Regions from separate parts of the Mesorhizobium sp. Cs1299R1N3 genome, predicted to be linked through region 2. Evidence: riboswitches for the same ligand, from Rfam matches in the RefSeq annotation. Region 2 holds a riboswitch; each other region holds the start of a gene.

Region 1 (7,115 bases), on a different contig from region 2:
GATGTCGAGGCCGACAAGGCGTCGGGCGCCAAGGTCACCTATTTCGAAGGTTATCTGTGGGACCCGCCGCGCTCCAAGGAAGCCATCCGGCAGACGGCCAGACTTGCGCACGCGGCCGGTCGCGAAGTGTCGATGACCTTGTCGGATTCGTTCTGCGTCGACCGCTACCGCGACGAATTCCTCGACCTGATGCGCTCGGGCACGGTCGACATTGTTTTTGCCAACAGCCACGAGATCAAGTCGCTTTACCAGACCTCGTCATTCGACGAGGCGGTGGCGCAGATCCGCAAGGATTGCAAGATCGCGGCGGTGACCCGCTCCGAAAAGGGCTCGGTCATCGTGCGCGGCGACGAGACGGTGTCATAAAGGCAACCGCCATCAAGGAGCTTGTCGACACGACGGGCGCCGGCGACCTCTACGCCGCCGGTTTCCTGCATGACTATACACAGGGCCGCGACCTCCAGACCTGCGGCGATCTTGGCTCGCTGGCAGCCGGATTGGTGATCCAGCAGATCGGCCCAAGGCCACGGCAGAACCTGCGAAGAGGCCGAGCAGGCGGGGTTGTTGTAGACACTTCTGGAAGACTTGCCCGCTGTCGGCTTCGATCACCGGCGCGAGGGACGAAAGTACGCCAAACTTTAGGCGGCTGACAGCAATGCAGCGTTTTGTCGAGTCCGCGACACTGTGGGTTCCGCCTCATCTTCTGCTGCGTTCCCGTTAAACCGCTGAAATAAAAGTCTCAAAATCTTCTCTGCGACTCCCTCCGCGTTGGCACGAATTTTGATCTTCTGGTCTTGAGACAAGGAACTGCCGAGAGGCATTTGATGCGCTGAGAGAACTGGAACGAAGTAGCAAGCGACCTTGTCAGGTCAGCATCAGATAGTGCGCGCATAAGCAGGCATCGTACCGGAGGAGATTGAGCCGAAATGATCGCTGCGATTTGCGTGGACTCCTTATCGCACCAGCTCGGATCGTACCGGCTGGGTCTGCTTGCCCAACCTGATCGAACAGCTGATCCGGACTCTCCATCCTGGCCGCCAACGACCCGCATGTGGTGTGTTTGGGTCGATCTTCGTTTCCAGAGCACGCCAAATTGCCAATCAGCCGCTGGCCGTAAGGGAAATGTCCGGTGGCGCTGACCGAAGCAAGGGCAGGCGTAGCAACGCGGCAATTGCGAGCGAGCTGCCTGACGACCGACGTTGAATGCTCCATTGACGTAGGACGCAGATGAAGCCGTTAATCCTGATCTGTTCGCAGGATGCCGAGTTCTACCTGTTCTTCAGTCATGTCCTGGAGGTGGACGGCTTCGCAACCGTGTTGGCCGGTGGCGTCGAGGACGCGATCCTGCAGACGACTGAGTGCGAGCCGCAGGCTGTTGTCCTGGATTGCCAACCGGCTACCGCTACCGGCCCGGGGATCTGCGCCCGGCTGAAAGGCGAGCTGCAAACCGACGCACTGCCCGTGATCGCCCTTATCGCTTCCGGCGCCGAGCACCAGCAGCTCGATCTGCTCAAAGCCGGCATTGACGAAACTTTCCTGCGGCCCTTCGCGCCGGCTAAATTGCTCGCGTATTTAGACGGGAAACTGCGGACTCGCCTAACCCCCAACGGCGGGAACGACGGGGCGCTGACCTGCGGGCAGCTTAATATGGAGCTCAGAAGCCGTCGGGTACACTGCAGTGGCCAGCAGCTCCATCTTGGCCCACTCGAGTTCAACATGCTGCGCCACCTGATGGAAAACCCTGGCAAGGTATGCAGCCGCGACGAACTGGTTAGCGCCGCTTGGCCGGAAAAAATCTATGTTGGCCCTCGCACAGTTGACGTCCATGTCAGCCGACTGAGAAAGGCGCTCTCCCCCCACAACGTCATCCGAACCATACGCTCGGGCGGCTACGCGCTCGAAGAGCAGGAAATCTGAGATGACGATCGGGCGCGTGGTGTAGTAGCTTGGCCGAGCAAAAGCTGCTCGCGAGCGCGCCCTCAATAGCGCTGTAGCGAGCGGGCGGCTTTGCGACGTCGTGGACGCTTCCGGTGAAGTTTGGGGCGATATAACCTCATTGACTTGTGACTACCGCGATCGACGCATGACGATCCCGTGCGCGCTTGGGGAGAAAACATCTCATGCCGAACTCTTGCGTGGGACGATCTGGTGGAAGCAATCAGTCGGCCCTTTCAGACGAAAGGAGGCCGTCACCCGCCCCACGCATAGGATTCAAACCGCATCACTTTACGACTCTCAATGTTCAGATGAGCAGATCCGACGGCACGCTGTTAGAGATGCGCTCCGACGCGACGGCATCGTTATTGGCAAGGTGGTCGGTATATTGACCGACGAGTTGGAAGAGGCATCGGACCCGTCAAATCAATGCCGTCAGCGCACTGCCACACATTCCTAACGAAATGGCGTTGCCCGTTCGCCTCTTGCGTTCACCCAATTTCGATCCGCTTCAGGGCAGTGTATCCGGCCCCCACCGGCGAGGGTATACGCTTTTGCTAGGCGGCCCTTGGTGCACCTCTCAGAAAACGCGCGGCTTCTACCATGTTGACAAGTGCCGGACGGACTTCCTCCCATTGACGTGTCTTCAAACCGCAATCGGGGTTGACCCAGATCTTACTGTCACAAAGGCGCTGACGCGCTTGAGAGAGCAGGTTCGTCATCTCATCAACTCCCGGCACCCGTGGCGAGTGGATGTCGTAGATGCCAGGTCCGATCTCGTTCGGATAATCGAAGGTTTGAAAGGCGTCGAGCAATTCCATCTGCGAGCGCGAGGTTTCGATGGAGATCACGTCGGCATCCATGTCCGCGATCGCCTCTATTATGTCGTTGAATTCGGAGTAGCACATGTGCGTGTGGATCTGGGTCACATCATACACGCCCGTGGAAGCGAGCTGAAAGCACTCGATGGCCCATTCGAGATAAAGCTTCCACTCGGATTTGCGCAGCGGCAAGCCCTCGCGCAGTGCAGCTTCGTCGATTTGAATCACCCTGGCGCCGGCGCTTTCAAGATCACCCACTTCGCCACGGAGGGCGAGCGCGATCTGACGGCAAACGACCGAGCGCGCCAGATCGTCGCGTACAAAGGACCAGTTCAGAATCGTCGCTGGGCCGGTGAGTTGCCCTTAACGGGTTTATCTGTCAGCGATTGAGCGTACCGCCACCAGCGCACCGTCATAGGATTGGGGCGCGATACGTCGCCAAAGATGATCGGCGGCCGCACATAACGTGACCCGTAGCTCTGCACCCAGGCGTGCTGCGTGAAGGCGAATCCGGAAAGCTGCTCACCGAAATATTGCACCATGTCATTTCGTTCGAACTCACCATGCACCAGCACGTCCAACCCGATCTCGTCCTGCCAACGGATGGTTGCCTCGATCTCTTTCCTAAGGAACGCCTCATAGTCGATATAGCTCAGTTCTCCCCTTGCATGGGCCGCGCGCGCATTGCGAATCTCGGGTGTTTGCGGGAAGGAGCCGATCGTCGTAGTGGGGAAAGGCGGTAGGCGGAGCGTTTCGTCCTGAAGCTTGGAGCGCTCAGAAAAACCGCTCTTCCTGCGCGTCATGCATTCGTCGATAGAGGCAAGGCGTCCTTCGACCCGCGGGTCATGCACCTTCGGGGACGTCAAACGCGCGGCGGCTGCTTTGGTGGAGGACTCCAGCTCTGCTGAAACCGCCTCCCGGCCCTCGGACAGGGCCCGGGCGATCGTGGTCAGTTCGTCCATCTTCTGCGCCGCGAATGCGAGCCACGACTTTATGTCCCTATCGAGCGCTGTTTCCAGTTCCAGGTCGATCGGCACATGCAGAAGGGAACACGAAGGCGCGATCTCCACTCGCTCCAGTGGCCAGCCCGCGATGACCGGCTTGATCCGGTCAAGGATGGGCCGCAGGTTTGCACGCCAGACGTTGCGACCGTCGATCAGGCCAAGCGAAAGCACCAGGCCCTTTGGCGCAAGCCGGCCCACCGCCTCCAATTGTTCAGGAGCGCGTGCAAGGTCGAGATGCAGGCCCGCCACAGGAAGCGAAAGAGCGGTCTCGAGATTGCCGTTCAATCCGCCGAAATAGGTGGCGAGCATGATCTTTAGCTCCGGCGCCGCTTTGGAAAGACGGTCGTAGGCGAAATTGAACGCATCTTGCTCGTTTGGAATGAGGTCGAGCACGAGCGCCGGCTCATCGATCTGCACCCAGTCGGCGCCCGCCACTTTCAGGCGGCGCAGGAGTTCCTCATAGACCGGCAGCAACCGCGGGAGCAGCGCAATTGGGTTGAAGTCCCGGGTAGGCGACTTGGCCAGCTTGAGGAAGGTGACGGGCCCAAGAATGACCGGGCGGGTGTGAACGCCGAACGCCCTACCCTCAAGAAATTGATCCACCGGCTTTGCCGACGACAAAGCAAAGGCCTGGTCGTCGACGAGCTCCGGGACCATGTAGTGGTAGTTGGTGTCGAACCACTTGGTCATTTCCAGCGCGGCAACCGCGTCACTGTGATTGGCATGTTCAAGTCCGGCAGCCTCTCCTTGGCTGCCACGCGCCATGGCAAAATAAGTGTCGAGCGGGACTTCCCCCTCGGTCCAGCCATAACGTGGCGGCACAGCGCCGACCATTGTTGCCGTGTCGAGCACATGATCGTAGAGCGAGAAGTCGTTGGACGGAATTATGGTCACGCCACGGTCGCATTGTTCAGTCCAGTTCGCGACACGCAGCGCCCGCGCCGTTTCGAGAAGGTCGGCAGCGGAAGATTTTCGCGACCAGTAGGCCTCCAGCGCGCGCTTCAACTCGCGACGGCGCCCAATGCGCGGCACGCCAAGTGTGGCAACAGGAACTTTCCGAGAGAGAGACATACCATACCCCGATGATTGGGGCGTGGACGCAAGGCAGACGTTGGCAAGCAGACAAAGCCGGTTACCACGCCCACCGAGACACCCCGCCTGTGGACCTTGTTCGCCGAGGCAGGTCTCCTGGCTCACGGGTCGACACCTCTGCCCGTCTTCCCGAGGCGCATGGCCTCAGTGACATGAGTGGGCTTGGCTCGCCGCTTACAGTTGCGGGGGCAGCGCCGGCATCTTCACCGGCTTCCCTCTTAGCTCTGATGCGACTAACCGGATCAGAGAACCACGACAACCTGACATTGGCCAAAGAGAAGATTCCTGTCAAGGAGACATAAAGAAATCTTTATGCCGTTATCCGATTTTGTGGTCGCTCGTGAGGTGCAGATAGCCGCGAAGTCGGTTGAATGCGACCATCCTTGAAGAGCGCTTCGGCAAGCCCTTCCGCTTTCCTCTGTCCTGATGGCGAACTGTCGCAGGGCCATACCGCCTGTTGTTGGGGGTTGACTCCGACCATGCTGGAAGCAACATTTCCGATATACTCGAAGTGAGCATAGGCGGATGCAATCACACGCCATTTCCCAGGCATCCGGCAGACGCGGGAAGGGAACGGACCGCTCCGCCGGTCGGTCGGCTTCGCGGTTGGCATCCCGCTGTCGAGCTTAACCCGAGCAGCTCGCTCAACCGGTGCAACAAGAATCGAGGAGAGTTGTCGACCAGCACCAGTCGGCCAGCAATGCGGCAGCTTAATGCCTGCAATCCACCCCAGCCCCAACCCCCCACTACCATCACCATCATGGAAGCAATGCGTTATGGAAGCACCTGCGCTTTGGCGTCGGCACCTCGATGACACGTTCGAGTTTCTCAATCAGATCCGCAAGAGTTCAAGCCAGCAGGAAATCTGCCAGCACCTGATTTCCTATGCCCAGCGCTTTGGCGCCAGAAACGTGCTGGCAGGACCGATCCCGCCGCCGCGTGCTCTGAGGCGCGAGCAGATTTCCCATGTGCTGCTTGACGCCTGGCCGCGGCAATGGTCGGAGCGCTATTTCTCCAAAGGCTATCTTCATCGCGACCCTACGATTCAGCTTGTGAAGCGTGGGGTCACGCCCTTCCGGTGGAGCGAGATTGATCAAGTTTCCCGGGTTTGTTCCTTCGGCCGACAAATCATGGCGGAGGCATCAGAGTTTAATCTGCGTGACGGCTTCACGATTCCGTTTGCGACACTGAATGGGCAACCGGTGGGATTTTCCGTTGCAGGGGAGAAGCTCGAGCCGGGTCCTCACGACCGTCTCGCCTTTCAGTTTGTCGCCGCCTGCGCCTTCGGATGCGCGGCCCTTCTTGCCGATGGCAAACAGACCTCGAAACCAGTGCGTCTGTCACCTCGACAACAGGACGTCCTGCGCTGGGTTGCCGAGGGGCTTACCGTCGTCGAGATCGCCGATCACCTGAACATCAGCCGCAACACGGCAGATACGCATCTGCGATTGGTGCGCCAGAGGCTCGGCGTGACAAGCAACGTGCAGGCCATCACGACAGCTTTCCGCCTGGGGCTGATCAGCTAGCCTCACGCAATCGCGTGATGCCGCATCGGTCCGCGATGAACCATTGGTTGACCTCGAAACTGGAGGACAACCGAGATGCTCGGGCTCAGCGACAGCATCAAGTCACCCTGGCACGACTGCATAGACAGCCCAGATCTCAATCGCTTTGTTGTTTGCATGCCCCACGATGGGTGTGCGGTCGCCGAACAGTCTTCGCGCCTGGGTCTATGATCTCCACATCGGTCAGCGTGAGCATCGACCGGTAATCGACGATCAGTTGTTCGGTGGGGACGCGGCATAGAATGCCCGCCGAAACGAACGCAGCAGGGTGACGCATGACCGACAATGTCGGCCATCGGACTGCGCTTCGACAATCTACCCGTCGCATTGAAGGGCTTTCACCTGGCACGGCGTTTGCGCGGCAGATTGGCAATCAGCCTGCAACTCGGCGCAGGAGAAATCATCCCCATCTCAGCGTGCCAACCCGCAGTGGAGTCGGAAATAGGGCGAGCTCCGCCGACCGAAACTAGCATGACCGACACACAGGCAAGGAGCAGTCCATTGATCCTTCGCATCAGAGGACGCGAGGTTTTTAGTATGAAAAGCCCGAATGGCAAAAATCCCAAAGCTCCTCAACCAAAGGCTCCTTGTCACAATACGTCCTCGCCACCGGGCGTGCGTTCGACGAAGAAGCGGCTCGGCACGCTTCACGCCATAGTCCTGTTTATCGCGATGGTGTGGCGCACAAGCCCGTATCT
Region 2 (7,115 bases):
CTGCGGCACCTGCTTGTAGGAAAAGCCGCCGCGAATATCGCCAATCTTGCCGGCCACAATGCCTAGCGCCGCCTTTTCAAGATTGCGGTCGTAGGGTGTTTCGGCCGCGGCCGGCAAGACCGTCACGGCCAAGAAGGCCGCGCCGCACAGAAGCGTCTTCATTGTTGTTGTCTCCCTGCCTGACGCCGGTCTAGCAGGGTGCCGTTGAAAAACGGCCAAGGGACACAGTAAGCGAAACGCCAAACGGCAGCGTTAACAACGCGTTACAAAATAAAGCCGGCAAACTGATCCAAGCTGTTCAGGTTTTGATTCAGGCGCGCTGGGCGCGGACCGTATGGCCGAGGGCCGTGAAAACAGTGCGCACGATCCCGGCGGCGTCGAGGCCGGCGTCGGCATACATCTTCTCCGGCTTGGCGTGGTCGGTGAAGGCGTCCGGCAGTACCAGCGGGCGTACCTTCAGGCCATTTTCCAGCAGTCCTTCATGGGCAAGGAACTGCAGTACATGGCTGGCGAAGCCTCCAATAGCGCCCTCCTCCACCGTCACCAGCACCTCATGCGAGCGGGCCAGCCGGCGGATCAAATCCTGGTCGAGCGGCTTGGCGAAGCGGGCGTCGGCAACGGTGGTGGAAAGCCCGGCCGCGCCGAGTTCCTCTGCGGCGATGAGGCAATCCTGCAAGCGCGTGCCGAAGGACAGCAGGGCAACCTTGCTGCCTTCCCGGACGATGCGGCCTTTGCCGATCTCGAGAACCGAGCCGCGCTCGGGCATGTCCACGCCGACCCCGTTGCCGCGCGGATAGCGGAAGGCGATCGGCCCATCGTCATAGCTGGCGGCGGTGCGCACCATGTGGCGCAACTCCGCTTCGTCGGCGGCGGCCATCACGACAAAGCCCGGCAGGCTTGCCAGGAAGGTGGTGTCGAACGCGCCGCAATGGGTGGCTCCATCGGCGCCGACGAAGCCGGCGCGATCGATAGGGAAACGCACCGGCAGTTTCTGGATCGCGACATCATGGACGACCTGATCGTAGGCGCGCTGCAGGAACGTCGAATAGATCGCCGCGAAGGGCTTGTAGCCCTCCGTCGCCAGGCCGGCGGCGAAGGTCACCGCATGCTGCTCGGCGATGCCGACATCGAAGGTCCTCGACGGGAACACCTCGCCGAACAGATCGAGGCCGGTGCCGCTCGGCATGGCGGCGGTGACGGCGACAATGCGGTCGTCATCGCGGCCCTCCTGGATCAGGCTTTCGGCGAACACCTTGGTGTAGGCCGGCGCGTTGGCCGGCGCCTTGGCCTGCGCGCCGGTGATGACGTCGAATTTGTTGACGCCATGGTATTTGTCCGCGGCCGCTTCCGCCGGCGCGTAACCCTTGCCCTTCTGGGTGACGACATGGATCAGCACCGGACCCTTGCCGTTGTCGCGGACATTTTTCAGGACCGGGATCAGATGCTCCAGATTGTGACCGTCGATCGGGCCGATGTGATAGAAGCCGAGTTCCTCGAACAAAGTGCCGCCGGTGACATAGCCGCGCGCATGCTCGACCGCGCGGGTGATGGCTCGATCGGCCCGCTTGCCGAGGTAGGAGGTCAGTTTCTTGCCGAAGTCGCGCAAGCCGATATAGGCCTTGCCGGAAGCCAGGCGCGCCAGATAGGCGCTCATGGCGCCGGTCGGCGGCGCAATCGACATGTCGTTGTCGTTGAGGATGACGATGAGGCGGGCATCGAGCGCGCCCGCATTGTTCATCGCCTCATAGGCCATGCCGGCCGACATGGCGCCGTCGCCGATGACTGAAATGACATTGTTGCGGGCACCCGAAAGGTCGCGGGCGGCGGCCATGCCGAGACCCGCCGATATCGACGTCGAGGAGTGGGCGGCGCCGAACGGGTCATACTCGCTCTCGGCCCGGCGGGTGAAGCCCGACAAGCCGCCTTCCTGACGCAAGGTGCGGATGCGGTCCCGGCGTCCGGTCAGGATCTTGTGCGGATAGGCCTGATGGCCGACATCCCAGATCAGCCGGTCATCGGGTGTGTTGAAGACATAATGCAGCGCCACCGTCAGTTCGACCACGCCAAGGCCGGCACCAAGGTGGCCGCCGGTGTGGGAGACAGCATCGACCAGTTCGGCGCGCAGCTCGGACGCCAGTTGCGGCAATTCGCTCTCGGCCAGCGTGCGCAGGTCGGCCGGGACGCGAACCTTGTCGAGAAGCGGCGTATGCGGCGTTGCGTTCACGTTGGGCCCAGACTCTCTTTTCATCGGCGGGATAAGCCGCCGGCCGGCGAAAGTAAATGCGTGTCGGTGACGCGGATGGTCAGCCCCTCACCGCGCCGCTCAGCCTTCCGGTAGCGGAATGAACTCTTTCTCATCGCCAGGAACGATATCGAAGCGGCCGGTCTTCCATTCCTGCTTGGCCTGCTCGATGCGCTCCTTGGACGAAGAGACGAAATTCCACCAGATGTAGCGCTTCGAACCGAGCGAGGCGCCGCCGAACAGCATGAAATGCGCACCGGTTTGCGACGATATGACGATCTCGTCGCCGGGCCGGAACACCAGCAGCCGTTCGGCCGGAAAGACGTCGCCTGAAATCGAGACCTCGCCCTCCAGCGTGTAGATGGCGCGCTCTTCCGCATCGGCCGGGATTTTGACGCTGGCACCAGGCCCCAGCCGCAAATCGGCGTAGAGCGTGTCGGAATCTGCCCGCACCGGGGACCGCAATCCCTGGAAGTCACCGATGACGACGCGGCCGCTGACGCCTTCGGCATCGATCTCTTGAAGCCGCAGCGCCGCTGTGTTCTCGAACACCGGTGCAACCTCTTCCTTGCCATCCGGCAGAGCCAGCCAAGTCTGCAGGCCGGAGATCGACATCGGCGCGCCGCGCAATTCCTGCGGCGTGCGCTCGGAGTGGACGATGCCGCGGCCCGCGGTCATCAGGTTCACGTCGCCGGGCTCGATCACCATTTCGGTGCCGAGCGAATCGCGATGCCTGATCTTGCCATCGAACAGATAGGTCACTGTCGACAGGCCGATATGCGGGTGCGGACGGACATCGAGCGCCTGGCCGGCGCGCATGATCGCGGGGCCCATGCGATCGAAGAAAATGAACGGCCCGACCAGCCTTCTCTTGGCGGTGGGCAAGGCGCGGCGCACCTCGAAGCCGCCAATATCCTTGGCGTTGGGGATGACCATCAGCTCGATCTGGTCGCTGGCGAAGGCATCGCCGGCCTCAGGGTCTTTCCCCGGGAAGAAGCTCATGAACTCTCCTCATCAGCGCTCGGTGGCCGCTTTGGACATATCAGGCGAACCGGATCGCCGCCTTTGCTCTCAGTTTGGCCGCCACCTCTTCGCGATTGCGCGGGTGCTGGTGGGTTTCGAGGGAATCAAGCAATTCGCGCGCGGATGCCGCGATGGCTTCGACCGCATGATCGAACGCATGCTGGTTCTGTTTCGACGGTCGCGTCGTTCCGCTGAGCTTGCGGACAAACTGGAGTGCCGCGTCGCGGACTTCGTCATTGGTTGCCGGCGGATCAAAATTGAACAGGGTCTTGATGTTTCTGCACATCGCTTCCGTATCTCCTCTTGTCCGTTTCAATCGGGACGAGTTGTATCCTCAATCATGATCGTGTCCAAAAGTCGGTAAGGCTGCTCCGGGCCTATTCCGCGTCGAGCGGCTCGGTTCCAACCGGCTTGCCGTCGCGCGACAGCCTGATCTTCTCGACCTTGTCCTCGGCGGCCTTCAGCAACCGGTCGCAATGCACCTTCAGCGCCTCGCCGCGCTCGTAGATCCGGATCGACTGGTCGAGCGGCACGTCGCCACGTTCCAGATCATCGACGATCTTCTCCAGCGCGTCGAGTGCCTGCTCGAAGCTCATCGCCTTGACGTCTTCGTTGATCTCAGCAGTCATCATTCATCCTTTCATCAGTCGCCCGACATGGGCGGCGACCGAAAATGCCAATCCCTGCAGATCGTAGCCGCCCTCGAGCAGGCTGACGAGCCGGTTGCCGCTATGGCGCGCGGCACGCTGCATCAGCTGGCCGGTCGCCCAGTCGAAATCGTCCTCGGTCAGATTGATCTCCGCCAGCGGGTCGCGATGGTGGGCGTCGAAGCCGGCCGAAATGATGATCAGGTCGGGCGCGAAATTGTCGAGTGCCGGCAGCACGCGCGACAGGAAAGCATCGCGAAACACCTCGCTGCCGGTCTGCGGCGCCAGCGGCGCGTTGACGATATTGCCGGCGCCGGTCTCGTTCTTCGCGCCGGTGCCGGGATAGAGCGGCATCTGGTGCGTCGAGCAATAGAGCACCGAGGGATCGTCCCAGAAAATATCCTGCGTGCCGTTGCCGTGGTGCACGTCCCAATCGACGACGGCGACACGCTCGGCGCCATGCTTCTTCTGCGCATAGCGGGCAGCGATAGCCGCCGTGTTGAAGAAGCAGAAGCCCATGGCCGTGTTCTTTTCAGCATGATGGCCAGGCGGACGGGCCGCGACGAAGACATTGTCGGCGCGGCCCGCAAAGACGTCGTCGACGGCGGCATTGGCGGCGCCGATCGCCGTGATCACCGCCTGCCAGCTCTTCGGGCTGGCGGTGGTGTCGGCGTCGATGCGGGCGAGGCCTTCATCGGGAATGGCGGCGCGCACGCGCGCGGCGAAATCGGCGGGATGCGCGTAGAGGATGGTGGCCTCGTCGCCTTGCGGTGCCTCGACGCGGTCAAGCACGGCAAAAGCTTCGTCGTCGAGCACGCGCTCGATGGCGCGCAAGCGGTCGGGCCGCTCGGGGTGACCTGGCGGGGTGATGTGTTCGAGGAAGATCGGGTGCGTGTAGAGACGAGTGGCCATGTCCCCTATCTAGTGCCCCGGCGCCGTGATGGCCATGCGTTGCGGCTTGATCGCTGGGGAAAATCACGCCTGCGTCCATTCATGTCGCTGCGGGGATTGGCGTCGCCGGCCCTTCGGCGTAAGGTCGCCGCCACTGCCTGGTGCCTGCCGGACGGTTGTTTTAGCCGCATTCCGCGACGCCAAGTGATTCCACTTGGCTGCAAATGCTCTAGCGGGAGAATCGGGAACACGGTTTGATACCGTGGCGTGCCCAACGCTGTGAGGGGGACCGCGCCGGTAAATGCCACTGTCGATGACGGGAAGGCACCGGACGCGGGTTGATCCCGAGCCAGAAGACCGGCCTGGCAGGCATCGTCATCCGCATGGTCAGGCGGATGGCATCAGAGCGACGTGCGCCCTCTTGGACGCACGGAATCTGCTGCAATCGCAAGGGGACAAGCGATGCCGGAAGCTATGACCGCTCCAACGGGCGATGGATTTGATCAGATCGCGCGCGACGCGGTTTACCGCGCCATGTTCACGCGGCGCGATGTCCGCAGCCATTTTACATCGGAAGCGATCGACGACGAGGTGCTGGCGCGGCTGCTGCTTGCCGCCCATCACGCGCCATCGGTCGGCTTCATGCAGCCTTGGAATTTCATCGTCATTCGCGATGCCGCGCGACGGGCGCAGGTGCGCGACCTGTTCCTTGCCGCGCGCGAACAGGAACTGCCGGCAATCGAGGCGGACCGGCGGGCGCTCTACCGCAAGCTCAAGCTCGAAGGCATCTGCGAAAGCGCATTGAACATCTGTATCACCTGCGACCGTGAGCGCTCGAAAGGCTCGCCGTTGGGACGGTGGCACAATCCGGAAATGGATCTCTACAGCACGGTCTGCGCGGTGCAGAATTTCTGGCTGGCGGCACGCGCCGAGGGAGTCGGCGTCGGCTGGGTCAGCATCATCGAGGCGCAAGCGCTGAAAAGGCTACTGTCCATCCCCGACCACGTGACGCCGATCGCCTATCTCTGCGTCGGCCGTGTCTCGGAGTTCGCGCCAAAACCGGACCTCGAAACGCACGGCTGGGGCCGACGGCTGCCGCTGCCCGACCTGATCATGAGCGAGACTTTTTGCGGGCAAGGTGAAGCATCGCTCAAATCTACGGTGGCCCGCCTCAACACCGTCGCCGCTGCGCCGGCAAACCCCGCCGATCAGCGCGTCGCGCCGGCCGTGCCCCAGCGCGAACCGTCGAAGGTGGAGAGCGCCTTGCGCTTGAGTTCCCGGAACTTCGACGAGGCATCGGCCAGCCTGGCGTCCCAAGCGGCATCGGGCACCTGACCCTCGATGGTCTTGAAATAGACCTGCATCAGGCAGGCGATGGCGAACGGCTCGATGAACGCCGCCTTAAAGGCCCAGGCAAAGACGATGGCCAGAACGAAGGCCCAACCGGCGAGCTGTCCGGGCATGACGTAAAGAATGGCGGCTGCCGGGGCCAGCATCAGCAGGAAGATGACGAAGGAGACCCCCCACATGATCACGGCCAGCCAGACGGCGTTCTTGACCATGATCTTGCCGTTCTGGGCGTAGAGCACAACGCCTTGCCGCGCGGTCTCGAAGGGTGAGGACGAATTGATGCGGATGTTGTAGCCGAGAATGATCTCGTCGACATAGGTCAGCGACAGGCGGATCACCGTGTTGAGGAACGAGACCAGGCCGCTCAGGCCCGGAATGGGCAGGAAAGCCGCGATGCCGCCCAGCAGGCCGGTGATGGCGCGGATGGCGCCCTTGACCAGCTGGTCGACGACGAAAAGGATGTTCGCCTCGGCAAAACGCTCGGTCACAACCTCTTTCGCGTAGGCGATCTGGTTCTGGCCGTCGGGTACGTCGTGGCCGTCGATCAGATGCACCATGACGGCGATATGGCCTGCCTTGACGACGTAGAGGATGTATTCGCGGATCCAGTAGACAGCGATCGAGACGAGGCCGAAACCGACAATCCCGCCCCACATGGCAAAGGACAACGGCCCGTCGGGATCGGTGGAGATATGGCCGACGCCATAGCCGACCGAGGCACCCGTGCCGGTGGCCATGATATAGGCCAGCGTAATGCCGAAATAGACGATCATGCGAAAGACGATGAAAGGCCAGGTCCGCATCATGATGGACACCGACCTGCCGATATCGAAATCCCACATGCCCCGAATCCCCCAGAGGTGGCTGTGGAGGATGCGCCCAAACCGTCTATTGTCAATTGCGAGCGGTGGCGGAGCCCGATTGCGGGTCAGTTTGGCCGCGCTTCCGGCTTCTCGAGCAGG
Region 3 (7,115 bases), on a different contig from region 2:
ATTTGCCATTGGCAAGGTTGAGCACCACGGCTTCGCCATCGAAGGATTCGAAAACGATATCCCGGCTCGCAACCGCATAGGCATGGGATTCATGCATCATTGTTGCCCCGCTCTGCATTTCCTGCCCGCTAGCAGGACCGCTTCCACCGACAACGGCTGTAAACTTTCGGGTCTTCCTTGGCAAGGTAACCATCGCCGGCAAGGCGCGGACCATTCCCGGATCAGTCGAAGGCCGGGCGGATCAAGCCTCGATTTCCAGTGCCGACAGTGGCTTTGAACAGCAGGCCAGGATGAAGCCATCATCGATCTCGTGATCGAGGATGCCGCCATTGTGGCTCATCTCGACGCTGCCGGAGACTTTCTTCACCTTGCAGGTTCCGCACAGGCCGAATTCGCAGGCAGCCGGTATCCGCACGCCCGAAGCACGCGCTGTCTGCAGCACGGTCTGGCCGGCGACACAGTCGGCGTCGACGTCCGAAAGCGCGAAGCGGATCGGCGTTGCGGCTTCGACGGGGACAGCCACACCGTCCTGCGCCGGCGCCGCGAATGGCACCGGGATTTCCTCAACGGTCGGCGCGGCAAAGCTCTCCTGATGATACTTTGCCATGTCGAAGCCGGCGGCTTCGAGCATGCCGCGCACGGCGCCCATGAAGGGATCGGGGCCGCAGCAGAAGATTTCGCGTTCGCGGAAATCGGGCGCCAGCAGCGGCAGCCGGATAGCGTCGATGCGGCCCATATGGCCATACCAGCCCTCGCGGCTCGACCGTTCCTCGATCATGAAGCCGAGCGACACGCCCGGCATGTGGCCGCCGAGCAGCTCCAGCTCCTTGCGGAAGATGATCTCTTCCGGGCGCCGCGCGCAGTTGACGAAGCCGACATCGGTCCATGGCGCGCAGTCGTTCAGCCAGCGCAGCATCGACATCATCGGCGTCACGCCGGAACCGGCCGAGATGAACAGATATTTCGCCGCCGGATGGCCGTGCAGTGAAAAGTCGCCGCTTGGTCCATAGGCCTTGACGTGCGAGCCGGGCGCCAGGTGATCGAACATCCAGCGTGTGCCGATGCTGCCCACCTGCGCCTTCACTGTCACCGCGATCGAGAATGGCCGCGACGGTGACGATGACAGCGTATAGGTGCGCATCAGCGGCCCGTCCGGTGTCGGCAATTCCAGCGTCACGAACTGGCCCGGCTTGTAGCGGAACCAGGTCTGGTTGTCGGAGCGGAAGGTGAAGGTCTTGACGTCGGGCGCCTCGTCGGTGACGCCGGTCACTTCCAGCACCTGCAGCCTGTCGTTCCAGGGCGCCATCTGGTCGAGATGGCGATAGAGGCCGAGATCCGTCATCGCATTCATCCTCTTGTCCCCTTTGTTCCGCGCATGTCCAAAACCGCCGTCTTTGGCGATATGCCTTAGGCAACGCTGCGCAGGGCCGGCCGGCCGCCTTCGGCAAGCCGTGGCCCGATGAAGGACGCGTACCACTCGACGAACTGGATCACGCCGCCCTCATGCAGCTCCGAATAGGGGCCTGGCTCGTAGGCCGGCGACAGGATGCCGAAGGCGTTTTCCTCGACGATGCGGCGATCCTGGTCGTTGGTCTCGGTCCAGACATGGGTGAGTTCCGCGAGATCGTAATCGACGCCCTCGACCGCATCCTTATGCACCAGCCATTTGGTTGTCACCGCCGTTTCCGTGGCGCTGATCGGCAGCACCCGGAAGGTGACGGCGTGGTCGCCCAGGATGTGGTTCCAGGTCGTCGGATAGTGGTAAAGCAGCAACGAACCGATGCGGTCGGTTGAAACGCTGTCGGAAAGATTCCTCTCGACCGCGCGCTTTCCCGTCATCGTGTAGCTGACGGCATCGCGCAGCAGCGGCGCGCGGGTCGCGCGATACTGGCCGGCCGGATCGATGCGGAACTTGCTCGGCAGGCCGGCCGCTTCGCATTTCGCCCAGTGCGCCAGCATCTCCGGATCGCTGTCGGCGCCTTGCACGCCGGTCACCGTCGGTGCTTCCGGGAAGGTCTTGCAGAGTTCGGGATGGTTGCCGGCGCAATGATAGCATTCGCGGTTGTTTTCCCAGACCAGCTTCCAGTTCCCCTTCTCGATGATGGTGCTCTCGAAGGCGACTTTTGCCTCACGCAGCCGGTGCGGCAAAAGGTAGGGCTCGATCATCGCCCGCATCGGCGCGAAATCGGCGGGCTCGCTGGCCAGACAGATGAAGATGTAGCCGCCAACGCTTTCGCAGGCGACGGGCTTCAGGCCGTACTGGCTCTTGTCGAACCCATCGGCCATCTGGCGGGCGAACAGCAGCCGGCCGTCGAGCTCGTAGGTCCATTGGTGATAGGGACAGACCAGTTTGGCGGCCGTGCCCTTATCACTGTTGCAGACGCGGCTGCCGCGATGGCGGCAGGAATTGTGGAAGGCGTTGATCTTGCCCTGCTGATCGCGCACCAGCACGACCGGATAATCGCCGATCTGCACGGTGATGAAGCTGCCCGGCTTGGGCAATTCGCAATCATGGCCGATGAACAGCCAGTCGCGATACCAGATCAACTCCATGTCCAGCTTGAAGTAGTCCGGGTCGGTGTAAAAGGGCTGTTCCAGCGAAAAGCCTTGTCTGCGGCTGTTCAAGAGCCTCAGCATGTCGTTGCGCGCGTCCATGTCCTGTCCTCAGTTTCAAGGACTGAACTGGTGGTGATTGAGGAAGGACTGGGCGCAGATCGGCGAAAAGCCGGACAAACACCATCCGCCTCTTGACCGCCCACCGCGATCAGTCGAGTTCTAGCGATCTCGGGCTGGTTTCCGGGCTCTGGAGTTGTCCTTGCGGACCATCGCGACACCTTCCCAGGCTTTCGCCCAGTGGTCTCCCGTTGCGACTTGAACTCCACCACCGTTGCGGGGGCAGCGCCGGAATCTGACCGGCTTCCCAATTCTCCGCTCCGTCGTCACGCAGCGGCACCTGAGATGCCCGATCTAACCACGACAGGCTTTGCGACATCGGCACGAAAGCGACATCGCATCCATGCGGCGCGACACGCATGCTGGATCGTCATGAGAGGCTTGTAGCCGCGGGAATCGCCTTCTGTCGCCAAGCCGCGCCGGCACCGTCATCGACCCTTTTGCCGGCAGCAAATAGGTTAACAGTTTCAAAAAGTGACTATTAGCAGGGACTAAAATCGAACCGAACGGTTCGTTTCTGTTGACGGTGCGTGCAAGACGCTGTGAACGCCGAGCCTCCGACACAGTTGGTGATCGAGGTGCTGCTTTAAGATAATCACTTGATATTACAAGAGAAAATAAGAGATGTGGAAGGCGCTGGTACAATTTCAAGTGGTGGAGTCATGGTCCACGCTGAACAACTTCGTGATTGGAAACGGCAAGGGTGCTCTCCCACATCGGGGCTGTCCGAACGACGCGATTTAATCCCAAGACACGCCGCTAGACGGACGGAAAAAATACTGGAGTACCAAAAAATGAAAAAGATCATTCTCACTGCCGCCGCCCTTCTGGCTGTTTCCGGCAGCGCCTTCGCTGGGAGCGACAATTACGGTTCGAACGGCGCCAACCAGCCTGCTGCCGCGGTGGACAGCTCGTACACCGCTTCCACCTCCACCAAGACGTCGGAGCCTGTTGCTCAGACGCCTGCTCAGGGCAGCGATCGCAACCTCTTCGGCCGCTAACGGCCTGTCCCCACGGACGGCGGGCTTGCCCGCCGATCCGGTGGAATTCAAGAAATTCAGGAGTGTCTAAAATGAACAAGATCCTTATTGCCGCCACCGCCGTTCTGGCCATTTCCGGCAGCGCTTTTGCCAGCGACAGCTATGGCTCCAACGGTGCCAACCAGCCTGCCGCCGCGGTGGACAACTCGTACACCGCTTCGGTCGACAAGTCGGCTCCTGCCAGCCAGGAGCCCGTCCAGCACGGCGCCGATCGCAACCTGTTCGGCAACAACTAACATCTCTTCAAGCAAGGACGGCGCGCTCAGCCCGCCCCTTGAATTCGAAAAAATCGGAGTACCAAAATGAAAAAGATTGTTCTTACCGCCGCCGCTCTTCTGATTGCCGCTGGCAGCGCCTATGCCGGCAACGACAACGTTGGCGACACCGACATCAACAAGCTGGCGACCGTCAACGTCGACACCTCGCATACGGGCTCGATCCGCAAGAGCGAATCGCCTGTCTACAAGCTGCTCAATTCGTCGGGCGACGTACAGAAGTCCGCCCCTCAGGGCGCAGACCGCAACCTCTTCGGCAACAACTAACCAGCCGTGGTGATATACAAAAGAGAGCGGCGGGCTTACCCGCCGCTCTCTTTTTGCGTTGTCGAGACAGCTTGTGGTCTCAGGCGGCTTTTGCTTCCGCTTCCTGCAGGGCGAACGACCGTCCATCCGCATCGAAGATATGAAGATCTGCGGCATTGGCGGTCAGCCGCAGCGTCGAGCCCCGCTTGACCTCGACATTGCCCGGCAACTTGGTCACCAGCGGCAGGTCGGCACGGCCGATGTCGATATAGACCAGCTGAACCTCACCGAGCTGCTCGAGATAATCGACCGTCCCCTCGAACAGATAATCGCTACCACTGGCGATCGCGAGATCTTCCGGCCGCACGCCGAAGCTTACCGCCGCTCCTTTTGCCGAAGCAGGCGTCGCGATCGGTACCGTCGCCTTGCGGCCGCCGACATGACTGACGATGGTCGGATTGCCCGTCTTGTCGACCGTCGCCGGCAGGATGTTCATGGCCGGTGAGCCGATGAACTGGGCGACGAAGAGGTTGCCGGGGTTCTTGTAGAGCTCCATCGGCGTGCCGACCTGCTCGATGTGGCCATCCTTCAGCACGACGATGCGGTCGGCCAGCGTCATCGCCTCGACCTGGTCGTGCGTGACATAGATCATGGTCGTGTTGGGCATCGATTCCTTGAGCTTGGCGATCTCGATGCGCGTGGCGACGCGCAGCGCCGCGTCAAGGTTCGACAGCGGTTCGTCGAACAGGAACACTTTCGGATTGCGCACGATGGCGCGGCCGATGGCGACACGCTGGCGCTGGCCGCCCGACATCGCCTTGGGCAGGCGGTCGAGATATTTGGTCAACTGCAGGATCTCGGCTGCCTGCCGTACCCGCTTGTCGATCTCGGCCTTGCTTTCCTTGCCGATCTTCATCGAGAAGGCCATGTTGTCGTAGACGGTCATGTGCGGATAGAGCGCATAGGACTGGAACACCATGGCGATGCCGCGCTTCGACGGCGGTACGTCGTTGACCACCTGGCCGTCGATCCTCAGTTCACCCGAGGTGATTTCCTCAAGCCCGGCGATCGAGCGCAGCAAGGTCGACTTGCCGCAGCCCGACGGGCCGACGAAGACGATGAATTCGCCCGATTTGATGTCGAGGTCGATGCCGTGGAGAATGTTGAGATTGCCGTAGGACTTCTTCACTTGTCTCAAATTGACATCGGCCATTGATTTCCTCCAGTGGTTCCTCAGATGTTTCAGCCTATGCGTCCGAACCAGGCGTCGTAACCGCCGAGTTCGACCGAACCGGTGCTCGCCTGCCCGGAAAACCCGTGTCCCGCCAAAGGTTGCAGGGTTCGGTTGCCGAGGTCAACCTTCGCCGGCCTGGCGCCCAGATTGAAAACGCAGACGACCTCCTCATTGCCCGCCCGGCGGGTGAAGGCGACGGTGTCGCCCTCGCTTTCGATGAAGGTGATGTCGCCCTTGGCCAGCGCCGGATGGGCGCGGCGGAAGGCGAGAAAGCGCCGGTAATGCTCAAGCAGGGAGGTCTCGTCGCCTTGCTGCACGTTGACCGCCTGTGACAGATGCTTGGCCGGCACCGGCAGCCAGGGTTTTGCCGCGGAGAAGCCGCCATTCCTGGCGCCGCCATCCCACACCATGGGCGTGCGGCAGCCGTCGCGTCCTTTGAATTCCGGCCAGAAGCGGATGCCGTAGGGGTCCTGCAGGTCCTCGAAGCGCAGGTCGGCCTCGCCGAGCCCGAGTTCTTCGCCCTGGTAGATGCAGACCGAGCCGCGCAGCGACATCAGCAATGCCGAGATGACCTTGAGATAGGCGGACGGGTCGGCTTCGTCGGCGGCCCAGCGCGAGGCCGGGCGCATCACGTCATGGTTGGAAAACGCCCAGCACGACCAGCCGTCGCTGGCCACCCTGCCAAAGGCTTCCAGCACCGAGCGCACTTTGGCGGCGCTGATCTTTTCCGGCGCCAGGAAGTCGAAGGAATAGCACATATGCACGCGCTTGCCGCCGGCGGTATAGGCGGCGACCACGTCCAGCCCGCGCTGCGAATCGCCGACTTCGCCGACCGCGGCGGTCGCCGGATACTCGTCGAGCAGCGCCCTGAAGCGCTCGAGGAAAGCGAGGTTCTCCGGCCGGCTCTTGTCGTAAATATGATCCTGGTAGTTGTAGGGGTTGACCGCCGGCGCGGTCTGGTCGTTGCGCTCTTCCGGCGGCAGCGGCGGATTGTTTTCCAGCCCCTGGCTGTGGAAGTAGAAATTGATGGTATCGAGACGGAAGCCGTCGACGCCGCGCTCCAGCCAGAAGCGGGTGACGTCGAGCAGCGCGTCCTGGACTTGGCGGCTATGGAAGTTGAGGTCGGGCTGCTCGGCCAGGAAATTGTGCAGGTAATATTGCTGGCGGCTGGTGTCCCATTGCCACGCCGAGCCGCCGAAGATCGACAGCCAGTTGTTGGGCGGCGTGCCATCGGGCCTTGCGTCGGCCCAGACATACCAGTCGGCCTTCGGATTGGTGCGGCTCGAGCGACTTTCCATGAACCAGGGATGGATATCGGCGGTATGCGACAGCACCTCGTCGATCATCACCTTGAGACCCAGCCGGTGCGCCTCCGCCGTCAGCGCGTCGAAGTCGGCCAGCGTGCCGAACATCGGGTCGACGTCACAATAATCCGAGACGTCGTAGCCGAAATCCTTCATTGGCGATTTGAAGAAAGGCGAAATCCAGATGGCATCCGCGCCAAGGGCGGAAATGTAGGGCAGCCTGCCGATGATGCCCTTGAGGTCACCGATGCCGTCGCCGTTGGAGTCCTGATAGCTGCGCGGATAGATCTGGTAGATCACCGCGCCCCGCCACCAGTCGCGATCAATGGCGGGGTCTGGTTTC

Evidence for each region. Region 2 has a riboswitch for cobalamin ahead of bluB (5,6-dimethylbenzimidazole synthase). Riboswitches for the same ligand answer to the same signal wherever they lie in the genome.
Region 1: linked by a shared signal. The riboswitch ahead of metE (5-methyltetrahydropteroyltriglutamate--homocysteine S-methyltransferase) and the one ahead of bluB (5,6-dimethylbenzimidazole synthase) in region 2 are both predicted to bind cobalamin.
Region 3: linked by a shared signal. The riboswitch ahead of O7B34_RS04410 (aromatic ring-hydroxylating oxygenase subunit alpha) and the one ahead of bluB (5,6-dimethylbenzimidazole synthase) in region 2 are both predicted to bind cobalamin.

What each region holds. Positions count from the first base shown of each region.
Region 1 is NZ_JAPYKQ010000001.1:135,465-142,579, forward strand. It holds partial or broken gene O7B34_RS00620 (adenosine kinase) at 1-570, shown strand, start outside; gene O7B34_RS00625 (response regulator transcription factor) at 1,228-1,917, shown strand; partial or broken gene metE (5-methyltetrahydropteroyltriglutamate--homocysteine S-methyltransferase) at 2,493-4,831, opposite strand; cobalamin riboswitch at 4,922-5,122, opposite strand; gene O7B34_RS00635 (helix-turn-helix transcriptional regulator) at 5,629-6,378, shown strand; gene O7B34_RS00640 (ABC transporter ATP-binding protein) at 6,703-7,115, shown strand, end outside.
Region 2 is NZ_JAPYKQ010000004.1:307,360-314,474, reverse strand. It holds gene O7B34_RS12655 (hypothetical protein) at 1-162, opposite strand, end outside; gene dxs (1-deoxy-D-xylulose-5-phosphate synthase) at 311-2,248, opposite strand; gene O7B34_RS12645 (pirin family protein) at 2,324-3,244, opposite strand; gene O7B34_RS12640 (DUF2277 domain-containing protein) at 3,285-3,551, opposite strand; gene O7B34_RS12635 (exodeoxyribonuclease VII small subunit) at 3,643-3,894, opposite strand; gene O7B34_RS12630 (histone deacetylase family protein) at 3,898-4,824, opposite strand; cobalamin riboswitch at 5,003-5,183, shown strand; partial or broken gene bluB (5,6-dimethylbenzimidazole synthase) at 5,266-5,844, shown strand; gene O7B34_RS12620 (hypothetical protein) at 6,012-6,995, opposite strand; gene O7B34_RS12615 (TetR/AcrR family transcriptional regulator) at 7,082-7,115, opposite strand, start outside.
Region 3 is NZ_JAPYKQ010000001.1:951,604-958,718, reverse strand. It holds gene O7B34_RS04420 (PqqD family protein) at 1-100, opposite strand, end outside; gene O7B34_RS04415 (hybrid-cluster NAD(P)-dependent oxidoreductase) at 242-1,342, opposite strand; gene O7B34_RS04410 (aromatic ring-hydroxylating oxygenase subunit alpha) at 1,408-2,655, opposite strand; cobalamin riboswitch at 2,771-2,972, opposite strand; gene O7B34_RS04405 (DUF680 domain-containing protein) at 3,468-3,674, shown strand; gene O7B34_RS04400 (DUF680 domain-containing protein) at 3,746-3,949, shown strand; gene O7B34_RS04395 (DUF680 domain-containing protein) at 4,016-4,255, shown strand; gene O7B34_RS04390 (ABC transporter ATP-binding protein) at 4,335-5,447, opposite strand; gene bglA (beta-galactosidase BglA) at 5,477-7,115, opposite strand, start outside.